DNA from 4 places in the Paenibacillus sp. FSL M7-0802 genome. Region 1 is predicted to be linked to each of the others. Evidence: riboswitches for the same ligand, from Rfam matches in the RefSeq annotation. Region 1 holds a riboswitch; each other region holds the start of a gene.

The links. Region 1 has a riboswitch for cyclic di-AMP ahead of MHB54_RS12885 (3D domain-containing protein). Riboswitches for the same ligand answer to the same signal wherever they lie in the genome.
Region 2: linked by a shared signal. The riboswitch ahead of MHB54_RS06230 (hypothetical protein) and the one ahead of MHB54_RS12885 (3D domain-containing protein) in region 1 are both predicted to bind cyclic di-AMP.
Region 3: linked by a shared signal. The riboswitch ahead of MHB54_RS18595 (TrkH family potassium uptake protein) and the one ahead of MHB54_RS12885 (3D domain-containing protein) in region 1 are both predicted to bind cyclic di-AMP.
Region 4: linked by a shared signal. The riboswitch ahead of MHB54_RS12485 (C40 family peptidase) and the one ahead of MHB54_RS12885 (3D domain-containing protein) in region 1 are both predicted to bind cyclic di-AMP.

Annotation. Positions count from the first base shown of each region.
Region 1 covers NZ_JBBOSD010000001.1:2,770,508-2,774,089, reverse strand. Annotated here, with positions in the region: gene MHB54_RS12895 (HD domain-containing protein) at 1-330, shown strand, start outside; gene MHB54_RS12890 (TatD family hydrolase) at 373-1,143, shown strand; cyclic di-AMP (ydaO/yuaA leader) riboswitch at 1,345-1,627, shown strand; gene MHB54_RS12885 (3D domain-containing protein) at 1,899-3,047, shown strand; gene rnmV (ribonuclease M5) at 3,194-3,582, shown strand, end outside.
Region 2 covers NZ_JBBOSD010000001.1:1,243,546-1,247,127, forward strand. Annotated here, with positions in the region: gene kdpA (potassium-transporting ATPase subunit KdpA) at 1-1,203, opposite strand, end outside; gene MHB54_RS28685 (potassium-transporting ATPase subunit F) at 1,355-1,432, opposite strand; gene MHB54_RS06230 (hypothetical protein) at 1,616-2,011, opposite strand; cyclic di-AMP (ydaO/yuaA leader) riboswitch at 2,127-2,299, opposite strand; gene MHB54_RS06235 (glutathione peroxidase) at 2,766-3,251, shown strand; tRNA gene MHB54_RS06240 (tRNA-Leu) at 3,397-3,479, opposite strand.
Region 3 covers NZ_JBBOSD010000001.1:4,038,265-4,041,846, forward strand. Annotated here, with positions in the region: gene MHB54_RS18590 (CPBP family intramembrane glutamic endopeptidase) at 1-536, opposite strand, end outside; cyclic di-AMP (ydaO/yuaA leader) riboswitch at 798-950, shown strand; gene MHB54_RS18595 (TrkH family potassium uptake protein) at 1,360-2,700, shown strand; gene MHB54_RS18600 (potassium channel family protein) at 2,798-3,475, shown strand; gene MHB54_RS18605 (LysR family transcriptional regulator) at 3,481-3,582, opposite strand, start outside.
Region 4 covers NZ_JBBOSD010000001.1:2,665,143-2,668,724, reverse strand. Annotated here, with positions in the region: gene MHB54_RS12500 (hypothetical protein) at 1-114, shown strand, start outside; gene MHB54_RS12495 (4a-hydroxytetrahydrobiopterin dehydratase) at 232-531, shown strand; gene MHB54_RS12490 (GNAT family N-acetyltransferase) at 610-1,116, opposite strand; gene MHB54_RS12485 (C40 family peptidase) at 1,420-1,920, opposite strand; cyclic di-AMP (ydaO/yuaA leader) riboswitch at 1,926-2,063, opposite strand; gene MHB54_RS12480 (hypothetical protein) at 2,340-3,167, opposite strand; gene MHB54_RS12475 (M1 family metallopeptidase) at 3,179-3,582, opposite strand, start outside.

The sequences.
Region 1 (3,582 bases):
GTAGAGATTGAAAATATGGATACAGATACCATTGACAGTATTAGAGAAGCTTTGAAAGAGGCTGGTTTGCACCCTGAATATGATTTTGAAATTGATTTTCCGACAGATCTTCCTTATGATGTGTTTCGGCAGGGTGGCTCGACGGACAACCAGATTTTACTGCTTGGACGTCAGGGCGAGGTGAGTGAAATATCCGAAGTTTCGGAAATTGTGCGCTCAATAAGTGGTATTCACCGAGGAAAATATCATATGTATTTTCCCCAGAATAAATTGAACGCGGTAAAAGACAGGCTTCCTGCCGAAATAAGGAATTATTTTGTCAAAGAATAGACAACTATATAGAAATGTAAGTAAAAAAAGGAGATGTAAACCTTGGATTTATTCGACACTCATACTCACTTGGATGCGCCACAATTTGACGAAGATCGTGAAGAAGTTATAGCACGTGCTGTCGAATCAGGAGTAACACGGATGATCAATATCGGATTTAATCGTGAGACCATTCCATCCACCATGAAATTGGCCGAGACGTATGATTTTATTTATGCGGCAGTTGGATGGCACCCTCAGGATGCTATTACAATGCAGGAGGGCGATTTAGAATGGATTGCATCGTTATGCAGTCATAAGAAGGTTGTAGCCATCGGAGAGATCGGTCTGGATTATTATTGGGATACATCACCGAAGGATGTTCAGCATCGGGTGTTTCGAAATCAAATTGGTCTGGCTCGTGAGCTCAAAATGCCCATTGTTATTCATAACCGGGATGCACATGAAGATATTGTTAGGATATTGCGCGAGGAAAAAGCGAGTGAGATTGGAGGAGTCATGCACTCCTTTTCGGGTAGCTGGGAGACAGCCAAAATGGTGCTGGATATGGGATTTCACCTTTCCTTTGGTGGTCCAATAACGTTCAAAAATGCCAAGCAGCCAAAAGAGGTGCTCGCACAGGTGCCGCTGGACCGTCTGCTCATTGAAACTGATGCTCCCTATCTGACGCCTCATCCGTTTCGTGGGAAGCGAAATGAGTCTGCACATGTGAGACTGGTAGCAGAGGCTGCAGCCCAAATCAAAGGGATTACAGTGGAGGAATTAGTGTCAATAACGACCCAAAATGCCCTGGAACGATTTGACATTCAATGAAAAAGTGAAGAAATCGATCAAAATAAAGAGATAGACGAAGCTAATCATGAATTTGTTGCAGGAAACTCGAGAATATTACAATATTTTAACCGAATATTTTAAAAAATGTACTTGAAACCTGCTTTACAACATGCATAGAAACAGGATATCATCTTTTCAGTGAATTGTTGTTTGAATGTAAACATCAACAAGTCATTTCATGAACCAGTCTCGCTGAGTCCCTTTTACAGGGAACGGGGGAACCGATATGGCTTACAGTACGTCCGGCATATGTGCAAGAAGGGAACGTCTCTTCCGCCAGCCGGCTCGACCGAAATTCTTTCCCCGAATGGGATTGAATAGGTGGAGGAGCCGTATTTCGATTTCTTTCTGGGTCTTCGGGGTGAATGTGAAGGCGACCGCCATGAGCGGTTGACCCAAGCTAGGGCGACTCTCTACGTCCGAACCCGACAGCTAACCCCGTAAGCGTAACAAGAGAGAAGCCATCTCGTGCATGAGTTTTCCCGCATATTCACACATGCCGGAAGCCACGAAAGAGCTCTCTAGTCTCTTTCTCTGGCTTTTTTTGTTGTGAATAAAAGAAAATCTGTCATCATACTGTGGTTAAACAGGGGAGGACAGCATGCCGCGAAGACGGGTACATGGTGCAGGACAGTCGCAGTTTGGGCTTGTCTTGTAGAAAATCTGTTATAGTCACGTCAAATCTCAACTATGTCTTACTCCAGACGGCGGGCTATGTAAGGAGGACGGAGGAAATGGGCATTTTCCAAAAAAAGGATACCCATGAGTCACGCTCATCCAGCATGTCTTACGTATTGCGTTGGAAGCAAGAGAATGTGCGCCAGGCTGCTTTGGTTGCTATTTTTCTAATCGCGCTAACGATTATGATTTCAATTCTGATGTACACGCAATCTAAAAAACAAGTCTTTTTTGTCATCGATGGCAAGGCGTCTGCGGTAGAAACCCGGGAATCCAAGCTTCAAGATTTGCTGAGCGAGCATTCCATTTCACTTCAGCCGCATGATACAGTTTCCATGCCGCTAAATGGAGCAATACAGGATGGCGATCGCGTAGTCATTAAACGTGCCAATCAAGTCAGAGTATCTTCAGGCAATGAGACGAAAAAGCTGTACACAACAGAAAATACAGTAGAAGGTGCCATTCGTACCTCGGGCTATAAATTATCATCAACGGATAAAGTTTATCCTGCGTTGGATGCCTCTGTTTCGTCTAACATGGACATAAAAATCGTCCGTGTGAAGAAACAGCAGGTCGAACAGAAAAAACAGGTGCCTTATCAGGTCATCAAAACGGCCGATCCGAGTCTTTATAAAGGCGATAATCGGGTCATTCAAAGCGGCAAATCGGGTGTGGTCGTCCAGCACGTTCAAAAGGTATATCATGATGGAAAGTTGGTATCCAAACAGCTGGTTAACAAGGAAGTTGCACAGAACCGTGTGGATAAAGTCATTGCAGTAGGAACGAAGAAAAAACCGGTCGTTCTGGCTGCTTCCGTCGGTCCCAATGATGCCGTTAAGGCAACGACGGTTAGTTCGGGCAGTGCTGTCCGTAAAGCAGGCGTCAATTTTAAATATAGCAAAGTTTTACAAAATGTCTCCATGACGGCGTATTCCTCACAGGAGCCAGGTATCGGTACACGTACTGCATCCGGCGCACGTGTCACGGAAGGACGCACCATCGCGGTCGATCCGAGTGTAATTCCAATCGGCTGGTGGGTGTATATCGAAGGGGTGGGCTTCCGCCGTGCGGAGGATACCGGTGGCGCGATTAAAGGCCACAAAATCGATGTGTATTATGAGAGTTTGAGCCGAGCCAACCAATTTGGTCGTAAGCACGGTAAAACCGTTTATGTTATCGGACCGATAAAGCCTGAAATCAACTAAAACAGGTTGTGTATGTTGAGGGCAATGCGATAGTATTAACAACATAGTTATGCCATGCTAAGAAGAGGATATCCTCTTCTTATTTTGTTTTCAAAAGCAGGGAAAGATAAATATAGCTTGCTGTGTAGCAGTGGAGGGAAACGCAAATGATCAAGGAAGTGATCGTGGTAGAGGGCCGGGATGATACGGTGGCCATTCGCCGCGCTGTTGAAGCGGATACGATAGAAACTGGCGGCTCAGCCATTAATAAAATGACGCTGCGTAAAATTGCATTGGCGCAGGAGCGGCGGGGGGTCATCATTTTAACCGATCCCGATCATGCAGGGGAGCGCATCCGTAAGATTATCGCTTCCAAGGTACCCGGCTGCAAGCAGGCCTTTATACCCGAGGCAGAAGCGACGCGCAAAGGAGATATTGGCGTGGAGAATGCCTCACCGGAAGCGATCAGACACGCTCTTGCACGGGTCCATACGACAGTGGAAGGCGCCGACCCGCTGATTGAGTGGGCGGACCTGATTGATGCTGGACTCATCAC
Region 2 (3,582 bases), 1.5 Mb from region 1:
AGTTCTCCCGACCATCAGTCCGCATATAAACACACCCAGAATCGCATACATCAGCATATTCATCAGCCCGACACCCTTGCCGCCAAAAATGACGTTTAGCATCATTTCTCCCAAAGCAGCCATACCACCCAGTGGGGTTAGTGTATCATGCATATTATTGACCGAACCTGTCGTTGCCGCTGTTGTGACCGCAGTGAATAAAGCCGATTGTCCAATGCCGAAACGAACCTCTTTCCCTTCCATGCTTCCTTGAGAAGCATCCACACCCAGTGTCTGGATTAACGGATTACCTGTCTTTTCAGACACATACGTAATGGATAGAAAAATTAGAAACAATACCATCATGGAGCTAAAAATAATCCAGCCCTGTTTACGATTACGGGCAAACAATCCAAAGGTATACGGCAACGAAGCCGGCATTACCCACATTGCCAAAATTTCCAGCACGTTCGTCCAAGGACTTGGATTTTCAAAAGGATGCGCAGAGTTAGCTCCCGCATAACCGCCCCCGTTTGTCCCCAAATGCTTGATGGACTCCAGAGAAGCAATGGGTCCCATAGAAATCTGCTGCTGTGTTCCGCTCAGCGTCGTAAGATCCGCCGTAGGCTGTAGCGTCTGTGGTACCTTCAATCCAACCAGCACCAGCGTAAGCACAAAGGCCAGCGGCAGGAAAATCCTTATAATGGCTTTAATAAAATCTTGAAAGAAATTGCCCATCCCTTCACCGCGCCGCGTCAATCCTCTCATAAAAGCCGCAGCAACCGCAAAACCGGAAGCAGCCGAAGTGAACATCATCATCGTGACGAACGCCATCTGTGTCAGATACGTAAGCCCGCTTTCTCCGCTATAATGTTGGAGATTCGTATTCGTCATAAAGCTGATTACCGTATTAAAAGCTAGTGATGCTTCCATATTACTGTTTCCCGCCGGATTACCGGGAAGCATTCCCTGTAAACGCAACAGCAAGTAGCTGATCGCCACAAGCACGACATTCGTTGCAATGAAACTCATAACATACGTAGTCCAACGCATGCTTTCTAGCTTCTTCAATCCTACTATCTTATAAATCAGCTTTTCTGTTCCGCCAAAAATCCGATCCGTCCGATTGGGTTCATTCGAGAATACATGATACATATAGGTGCCCACTGGCTTTACCAAGAGCAGCAATATGACGATCACAATTCCAATTTGAAGCAGCTCCATCCTTTATTCCTCCTTCAAAATGCTCCTGCGTTTGGAACAACAGACCTGCTTCCAGAGCACCAATTGTGTGCACACGTTTGCGAAAACCCGCTACCTATGATGCTTAATATTCAGATCTGTTGTTCCCGCCCGCTCTATCCCCTATAGCTGACTAGAACTTTTCAGGGTTCAGGAGTGCGTAGATTAAATACATAAACACAATAGCCGTAAGCCCAAGTATAACGATCATCCTCTTCGTCCTCCTTTAGAGGTCTGCGCATCACACCAGCGTACAAACAGCAGTATCACTCCATAACTCACAGCCATGACGAGCAGCATGTATATATCCATCATGTTTATACCCTCCGTATCGGTCCTCAGATCGCCATTCTTATTTGATCATAAAATCATAAAACAACTATGTTATAAGTGCTTATCCGTTCAGCAGAAAACCCACCTCTCCGTTCAATGTGTAGATCACATGATCCGCTCCCAATCCCCGATAAATTCCTTGTGGATTACAGCCGTGCGTAATAACATAGATCGATTCCGATGTTAGCGGCCGACATATTTGCAGGAAACGGCACGTCAGATTCAAGCTGTTCTCGAACAAATACACACTACCAATTTCTTTTTTTGGAAAATTCCATTTTCCCGCTTGCATGGTATTGATGCGGACAATGTGCTCCACACCCATTTTTTTGAGCTGTCGTTCCTCCTGGGCGCTATTCGTGAGAACTGCAAACGCCAATTTTTTGAAAATAAGCAATTTCACAAAACTTCTGCCCGCTTCATTCGGTGCAGTGACAATAATTAACCGACCTTCCATCAGTAGCTCCTCTCCCGGTATAAAAAGACAACAAAAAGAAGCCGAAGGAAAAAGGCTTTCCTCCGGCTTCTTACATATCCATGATAAAATAAACCATGGCTGCACACGGCGGTTTGTTGCCTCTCCCTGTACGCTTACGAGGTTAGCTGTCGGATTCGGACGTGAGAGTCGCCCTATTTCTGGCACTTGACCTGAAAATTCACCCCATGAGACACACGGCTTCCGAAGCCGTACAATCTCGATTGGTTCCCCCGCTTTTGCAACTGCAAAATTCAGCGCTATAGACATTTCGTTGTTGCTTCATTCAAGTTAATTTGAAATTACGTCTTGAATCATACACCCGCGCATGGAAGACTGTAAAGCTCAACTGCGGGGTTATAAATCGGCCTTTAGAGCCTAGGATATTAATAATAGCGCTTACAATGCAACTATGCTTCTCACAGCTCCTTCAATCTCTGTTTTTCATCCCTTTTCGAAAATGACAAGCATGTCAATATTGGCGTAGGGTAGGGCGTTTTTGGCCTTTTTTTGTAAAAAGAGAAGAAAATACGCTATATGTACCAGCTAAACACCGATTGAACCCGCTTTTATAAGAAGAAACACCTTAATTCGCTCCATTTGCGGTGCGATTTACTGTTTTGAACAAAATACGATTTTACAGCGGCTAAAGGCTTGATACAGCTTTTCAAAACTTGCAACCTCGATTTTAATTGCTTACAATTTAATTGCTGAATATTGAATAAGGAGAGATACTATGACCGTTTATGAATATGATGCGCACACCCTGCAAGGGAAACAAATTCCGTTATCCACATATGAAGGGAACGTTCTGCTTATCGTGAACACTGCCAGCAAATGTGGGTTAACCCCCCAATACAAAGCGCTACAAGAGCTATATGACCAGTACCATGAACAGGGGCTCGAAATTTTGGGATTTCCCAGCAACCAATTTGCCAAACAAGAGCCAGGTTCCAGCGAGGAGATTTCCGAGTTTTGCCAGATCAATTATGGTGTTACCTTTCCGATGTTCGCCAAGACAGATGTCAATGGCGATCAAGCGCACCCCTTATTTCGTTACCTGACCCAAACTGCTCCGGGGGTATTAGGGTCCAAAGCGATCAAATGGAATTTTACTAAATTCTTAATTACACGAGAAGGTAACGTATTTAAGCGCTATGCACCGCAAACCACTCCAGATAAGCTGGCGGGAGATATAGAGAAGCTTTTGCAGCAAAACTGACATCCTTCTTTATCACAGTTAATAAACGACCGGTTGTCTACCGTTGTTCTGTGGCAAAAGGATATAACGAAAAATGCTTAACAAAAAAAGCATCCCTTCACGTAAACCGTGTCAGGATGCTTTTTTAACTGAGTCTTGCATATAATGCGGTCGAGAGGACTCGAACCTCCACGGGCGTACGCCCACTACCCCCTCAAGATAGCGTGTCTGCCATTCCACCACGACCGCAAATCATAATGTAATGAGGCAACAGATTTATTATACTCTCTCATCAACTATTTGTAAACAAAAATATAATAATTATTTTATATGTTATTTTAACTAACATATA
Region 3 (3,582 bases), 1.3 Mb from region 1:
TTGGCTTCAAGCGTCATGCCGTCCTCAGCTACACGTATAAGCCTGTTACGTGCTTCTTCATCCGTAGAAATATCAGCCTGTGTGTAATTGGTACTGGAGGTGATCCGTTTAAAGCTAACGACCTTCCCAGTGGATAAATCCACATGAATTTGCAGTTTGCTTTTCGCTGAGGATTCAGGCAGATCAACCCGAAAGGTTTCGTAAGGGTAATTTTTCTTCCATGTACGGTCGTACTGTTGAAGCAGTTTTTCTCTAGATAAATAACCGTACAAATCTGTTTCGGCCTGATAGGTCACGACAGGCTCCTCTGGCTGTGATTCAGTATAGCCCAACTCGGAGCGGGCAAAGTCCAATGCGTGTATGACCGCTTCTTGTTTGCTGATGACCTTTGCGTTCATTACTGATTCTGGACTCGGATTACTAAGCGAGGGAATAAGCAATTGAAAGATAAAAAAGCAAATCAGGCCAATCCCGCCCAGCAAGCCTAATTTTTTGAAGTTGGCCGTGAGCACGACCGGTTTCCCGATAGGATTCATGAGTTTCCTCCTTAATCTGTAAATAAGAACATCCATTAAAGATATCATACTGCACAGGTTCCCGCCAACAGACCAGCGATATTCATGAAAATAGAGTGAAAGCACTTTAAAGTTCCAATAAAATAAGATAAGCTGCGATTAAACGATGCCCATTCGCAAAATAAAGCCAATTTCACGTTTTTTCGGCGAAATCGGTTTTGTGATCTGGATATAGAAGGATTATAATCTTGAGGCAATGCCTATAAAATACATAGGTAATGATATACAGTTGAGCCGAATTTCTATGAGAAAACGGGGGAACCATGTTACTGGGGTGAATTTTACAGCCGATCCTGCTGGATTGGATGTGTAAATAGGGCATACTGTGCTGCCCGAATCCGTCAGCTAACCTCGTAGGCTATGAGCAGGAACCAAGTCAGGCACTCGGTTTTCCGGTGTCTATTTTTGTGCGTATAAAAGTGTTTGGATTGGTTAGACCGCTGCGGGTGCAGATTATTCTTCCGATTGCTGTTATCCCCGGATTTTTTGATTGTATAACCCCTTTAATGGTTAAAATCCGGAGATAAAGGCAAACGCTTCGCTTCTTCAGAACAATTCTGCTTCCTTCGCTGCTGCCCGCCAATAGCACAGGGGGCAGAGTAGTGCTTGACATGCATTCTTCCTGTATTCAGGGAATGCTAATTATAGTTACTAAAGGTTTGGAAAAATCAAAAAAATTAGGGGCAACGACGATCGGAAGATCAAATGGAACGCGTAGCGGGCTTACACCGTATTAAATCACTGTTTTTATAGTTTTAAGGATTAGGAGAGAAGTGATGAATAGATGAATCCCAATGCAAGCTGGCTCCGGCTTTCTCCACCGCAGATATTCGTTGCGGGCTTTGCCATTATCATTCTAATAGGTAGTTTATTGTTAATGCTGCCGATCTCCAATACAACAGGAAAGCCACTTGCGTTTATAGACGCTTTGTTTACTGCCGCTTCCGCGACCTGTGTTACAGGGCTTGTCGTAAAGGATACGGGGACCTTTTTTACAACCTTTGGTCAAGTTGTTATCGCTGCGCTCATTCAGATCGGCGGCCTGGGCTTTATGACTATGGCTACCTTGATCGCGCTGGTGTTCAAACGTCGGATTTCCTTACGGGAGCGCCTCATTTTACAGGAAGCGATGAATCAGACCTCTGTCGAAGGAATTGTCGGATTGATTCGTAAGGTGCTGCTGTACTCGCTGGTCATTGAGGGCGTATGTGCTGCAATATTTGCGATTCGCTGGTCGTTTGATATGCCTGTAGGCAGGGCGATTTATTTTGGGATTTGGCATGCCATCTCCATGTTTAACAATGCTGGTTTTGACTTATTCGGGCACTTTCGCAGCCTGACAGGTTATGTATATGATCCGATTGTTAATTTTACAGCTATGTTCCTGATTATTTCAGGCGGCATTGGTTTTGTAGTGATGTCGGATCTGGCAGAATATCGCAAGCGCAAGAGACTGTCCTTGCATACTAAGGTGGTACTCAGCATGACGGGCGCTATGATTGTAGTCGGCACGCTCGTGATTTTTGTATTTGAATTTACGAATCCAAAGACTCTTGGCTCGCTTGATTGGGGTGGTAAACTGCTGGGATCTTTATTCCAGTCCGTTACCCCCCGTACCGCAGGTGCCAATACGCTGGACATTGGAGGCTTGCGGCAGGCTACGCAGTTTTTTATCATCATACTCATGTTTATCGGGGCTTCTCCTGGCTCTACTGGAGGCGGGATTAAGACCACAACATTCGCGCTGCTCATTGGAGCCGTGATTTCGATGCTACGGGGGCGTGAAGATATTGTGCTGTTCAGGTACCGACTTGCGCAGGGACGAATTTACAAGGCTTTGACCATTACACTGCTGGGGCTGCTGTTCGTGATCGGGGTGACCATGATTTTGTCGGCAACCGAAGATCATCATTTTTTGATGATCTTGTTCGAGACGGTGTCTGCGTTTGGTACGGTGGGGCTGTCGATAGGGCTTACACCTGATTTGACAGTCATAGGCAAGCTGGTGATTACCCTGACGATGTTTGCAGGTAGACTGGGGCCACTCACGCTAGCTTATGCACTGGGGCCGAAAAAGGGTAAAGAATTATATCGTCATCCGGAAGGCAAAATGATTATAGGATGAATCATTTCATATTCATTTCGTTGGTTTAATTATTTCAGGATTTTTGTAAAATCCTCATTTATGAAATTGATTCAGATAAGGGAGTTTTCGAGTAGATATGAAAACGCAGCAGTTTGTAGTTATTGGCTTGGGGCGGTTTGGCTCAAGCCTGGCTTTGCAATTGGTGGATATGGGGTGCGAGGTGCTAGGCATTGACCGGAATGAGGATGTGGTGGACAGTATGAGTGAGATGTTGACACATACTGTCGTGGCGGACGCTACCGATGAAGACTCATTGCGATCACTGGGCATCCGTAATTTCGATTGCGGCATTGTTGCTATTGGTGATGACATTCAGGTAAGCATCCTGACCGCCATTTTGCTGAAGGAGCTGGGTGTGAAAAAAGTCGTAGCCAAAGCCATATCTGTGCTGCACGGGCGTGCGTTAGAGAAGCTCGGTGTGGACCGGATCATTTATCCAGAACGGGATATGGGTATCCGGGTGGCTCATCAGCTAGTCACGCCTAATTTGCTCGATTATTTGGAGTTGTCCAAAGAATACAGTATTGTGGAACTCAATGTACCTGCATGTCTGAATGGAAAAACGCTAGCAGAGCTAAATGCCCGTACTCGCTTTGGTTGTAGTGTCGTGGCGCTTCATACGGCGAACGGTATCCTGATCGCACCGACGGCTATGGATCGGCTAAAAGCAGACGATATTATGGTCATCATCGGCTCGAATGACAATATCGGTCGCTTTGAGGATGAGGTTGTTAATGTCAATGAAGAGGGCTAAACCCTCTACACCATACGGTAGCCTGCAAACGACGCACGTGTCTCGCTAATCCAGCGTCGTGCTGTCGGACCGAGATCGGTCGTCTCCGAGTAAATGAGGGAGGTCGT
Region 4 (3,582 bases), 110 kb from region 1:
GGTACAGAGCCCATAATCACTGTAGGCAGTGGCGTTGTGATCTATGAGCCGGAGCAGCATCGTATCTATGTACTCATTGGAGACGAGGAGCTGACGTCAGTCCCTTTGATTTGAGGTCCGTCTTATGGATTTATCAACGGGGCCGTGGTAATATGTACACCAATATATCGTAGTTTTGGCCGTATTTAAGCGGTCGAAAGGCTTCCGTATAAACGGGGAGGAGTTCGTAACATGCCTTTTACACAAGAAGAGATTGAAGCACATCTGGAGAAACTGGAGGGCTGGGAACTGGAGGAAGGACGTTGGATCGTTCGGAAATATAATTTTTCCAGTTTTATGAAAGGGATTGCATTCGTGGATGAAGTTGCCGCTATATCTGAAGCATTCAATCATCATCCATTTATTACGATTGATTACAAGACCGTGACTCTGCGTTTGACCTCTTGGGACGACGGCGGTATTATGGCCGTGGATATTAAGGAAGCCCAACAATATAATGAAGCTTTTGAAAAAATGCGCAGCAGTCATTGAGCTTGTAATGATCTGTCGTATGATGATAAAAGCGCCTTCGCTATACAACATCGCGGTTGTATGCCGAAGGCGCTTTTATCATAGAACCTGGGTTTGGTGTTCGGGACGATATACCATACAAAAAAACGGTTTTTTGCCATCGGGAGTCTGGCGTTCATAGGTATCTGTAAGCTCAAATCCAGCCGCCTTGTAAGCCCGGATAGCGCGCCCATTCCAAGTGAGTACCTCTAGATCAATTTCATTCTTCGGGTTGCGTCGTTGTGCTTCCTCTGCAATGGCACGGACAAAATCAGCGCCTTTGCCATGTCCGCATCTTTCAGGATGCATTCCAAGACCTAGCCGGGTCACACCGATCATAGGAAAATATTGAGCAAATCCCGTCAGCTTATTCTCTTCATCCAGTACGGCAACATATTGCTCTTGGCGAAGCGTGGGACTTCCAAATTCGACTTCAAGCGCCTTCATTTGTTCCCAGGGGAGCCAACCGTATATATTATAAGGTGGATCATAGCGCCACTCACAGATTGCAGCCGCTTGATGCTCGTCCATCGGTACGATCCGATAGTTGGATATTGAGGCCGGCATGTGTTCCATCCTCCTTTTACAGGTACTTCAATCATTAACAACAGATTGTAGACAAGTTGCAGGGGAATGGCAAGCGTGTTTATTTCATACTCAAGTCGGGTATACATTCAATAAGAAGGATTTACTGCTCATATGCTCCCCCAGCGCTGACGGTAAAACCGACGATGTTCGCTAAAATTGAAACCTTTTGAGGCTTCAGTTCGTCAGTAATGATAATAATTGCTGATGTTGTGGACATAAAAAACCGCAATTCGATTCCGGCCAGAATCAAATTGCGGCTAGGGTTAGCTTGCTGTGCGTTAGTTATTCTACGTTGTCGTCATCAGGAATTTCTGAAGCTACAGAATGGTAAGCGTCTGTGCTCATAATTCTTTTTGCACCGACATAGCGGTTAGCGTAATAATTTTCGTTCAGTGAGCTAACTACTACACCACGTGAAGTCGAGGAGTGGGCAAATTTCCCTTCACCTACGAAGATACCTACATGGGAAATGCCTCTTCCTGTGGTGTTGAAGAACACCAGGTCTCCAGGTCTCATTTCGTCGCGGGATACAGAAGATCCCATTTTGAATTGTGATCCGGATTGATGCGGAAGTTTAATTCCCAGTTTGTTGAATACATACATTGTGAAGCCGGAGCAATCGAATCCCTCGAGTGTAGTGCCTCCGCTTCTGTAGCTCGTTCCTTTGGCATCTTGAATGACCTGGTCCATCTTAGAGTCTGCATATGCACTGCCGCCACCGAATGTAAAAGATGTAAAGGCAATGGCAAGACCCATAGCTGCGATCGTTAGCTTCTTCTTCAAAAAAAATATACCCCTTCCAATGCCTGCGAGGTTAGCTTAAGGATTCGGTAGAAGGTTCCCCTATGACCACTCTGTTGCGAGATCAATTCACCCAAACTGGTTCCCCCGCTTCCTAGGTGCCAGGAATTAGGCTTAACTTAAGATGTGCACCTTGGAGAGCAGTATTCACAATAACGTTATTTTTGAGATAAAGGTTACAATAAAGATTACAAAGTTGTTACTATCAGTTCACTGCGATTATTGTAACAAAGACGGCTGGCTTTGGCAAATGTTTCATTGCAAAAAGTTACAAAAAAAATCTGCTCCTAATGTCCAAGGAACAGATGTTGTTAACAGTATTCAGTTATGTGTCGTTTGCGCGGATATGAATCAAGATTTTTCGACAGACGGAAATGAAGTAAAAAACATAAAGGCAGGGCTTAACTTCTACTGGAGATATCGGTATGCCATAGTCTGTACTGCGAACTGATATGCCACAGCCTGACCAGACTAGTAACAAAATGATACGATTGCTGGAGAATGAGCGCCAGCATGCCAGTCCAAATCATCGCCACGGTGCCAAATAGACCGAAGACCAGCAGCACACAAGCACCAAGCAAAAGAGATATACCGACAGCTGGAAGGAGCTGGCGAAAGAAGGCGAGCAGGGACGATAGTATGGCGTGACCACCGACAGTCCCCAGTTGCATATACAGGATGCACTGCCGAATGAACCATCCGTATGCCATCCATCCCATGACATAGGGCAACAAATGCAGCAGATAAGAGGAAGATTGAAGTGCTCCTGCTACAATAGGGTAGAGTCTCGGTACTACCCAAATGGCGGGAAGCAGCAGCAGTCCCAACTCGATGATGTAATACAACAGCGACGACATGCCATGGCGTTTCATACCCTTGAAAAAGGACAGGCTTTGCGGTTCAGTCGCATCGGTATGCAGGCTTTGATATATTCCGGCTCTAATGAAGGGAGTGATCAGTATGCGTAGTACAGTCGCCCCTAGTAGTATCCACAAATACACATGTACTTCCCGGCTGTCCATCAGAGCAATCTGGCTCTCCATCCAAAACAAGGTCTGTCCCAGCTCGTTTTGACCCTGATCAGGATAACGGAGCAGTAGCGGGATAACGGCAGACTGCACCAGCCGATAGAGAAACACCCCCCACAGTAGTCGATACAGAAATAAAATGATAACGATATAGAATCGTATGCGCACCAGCGCCCAGCCCTCTTTTATAACAGTCCGCATCTATAGACACCTCACCATGACAGACTTCCAAGCAGTGTTTCTAACAGCTTGGTTACACTTACATTCCAACGGGTTTGTTGCTTTTCGTCCAATTCGGCTTTTAGGCTATTGTTAATGTGCTTGTTCTCCAGTGCAATGGTATATAGAGGATCAAGGGTTACATAGGAAACGGGAGAAGTACTTTTGATCCGAAAAGTTGTGCTTTTGCCCGCGCCGTCCCAAGCCTTGAATATCGTGGTACCATCCTTGAAGGTAAATTGGACAGGGATCTTGGGATAATCCGCCCCTTTTTTGCTGACCGTCACGACTGCTTCATATCCATTCTCCAGCTTTTGGTTCGTGATATGATCCACCGAAAAGTCCGCCATCTGGCCGTCATATACATACTGTTCAAAATAGTGGCTCCATGAGCGTC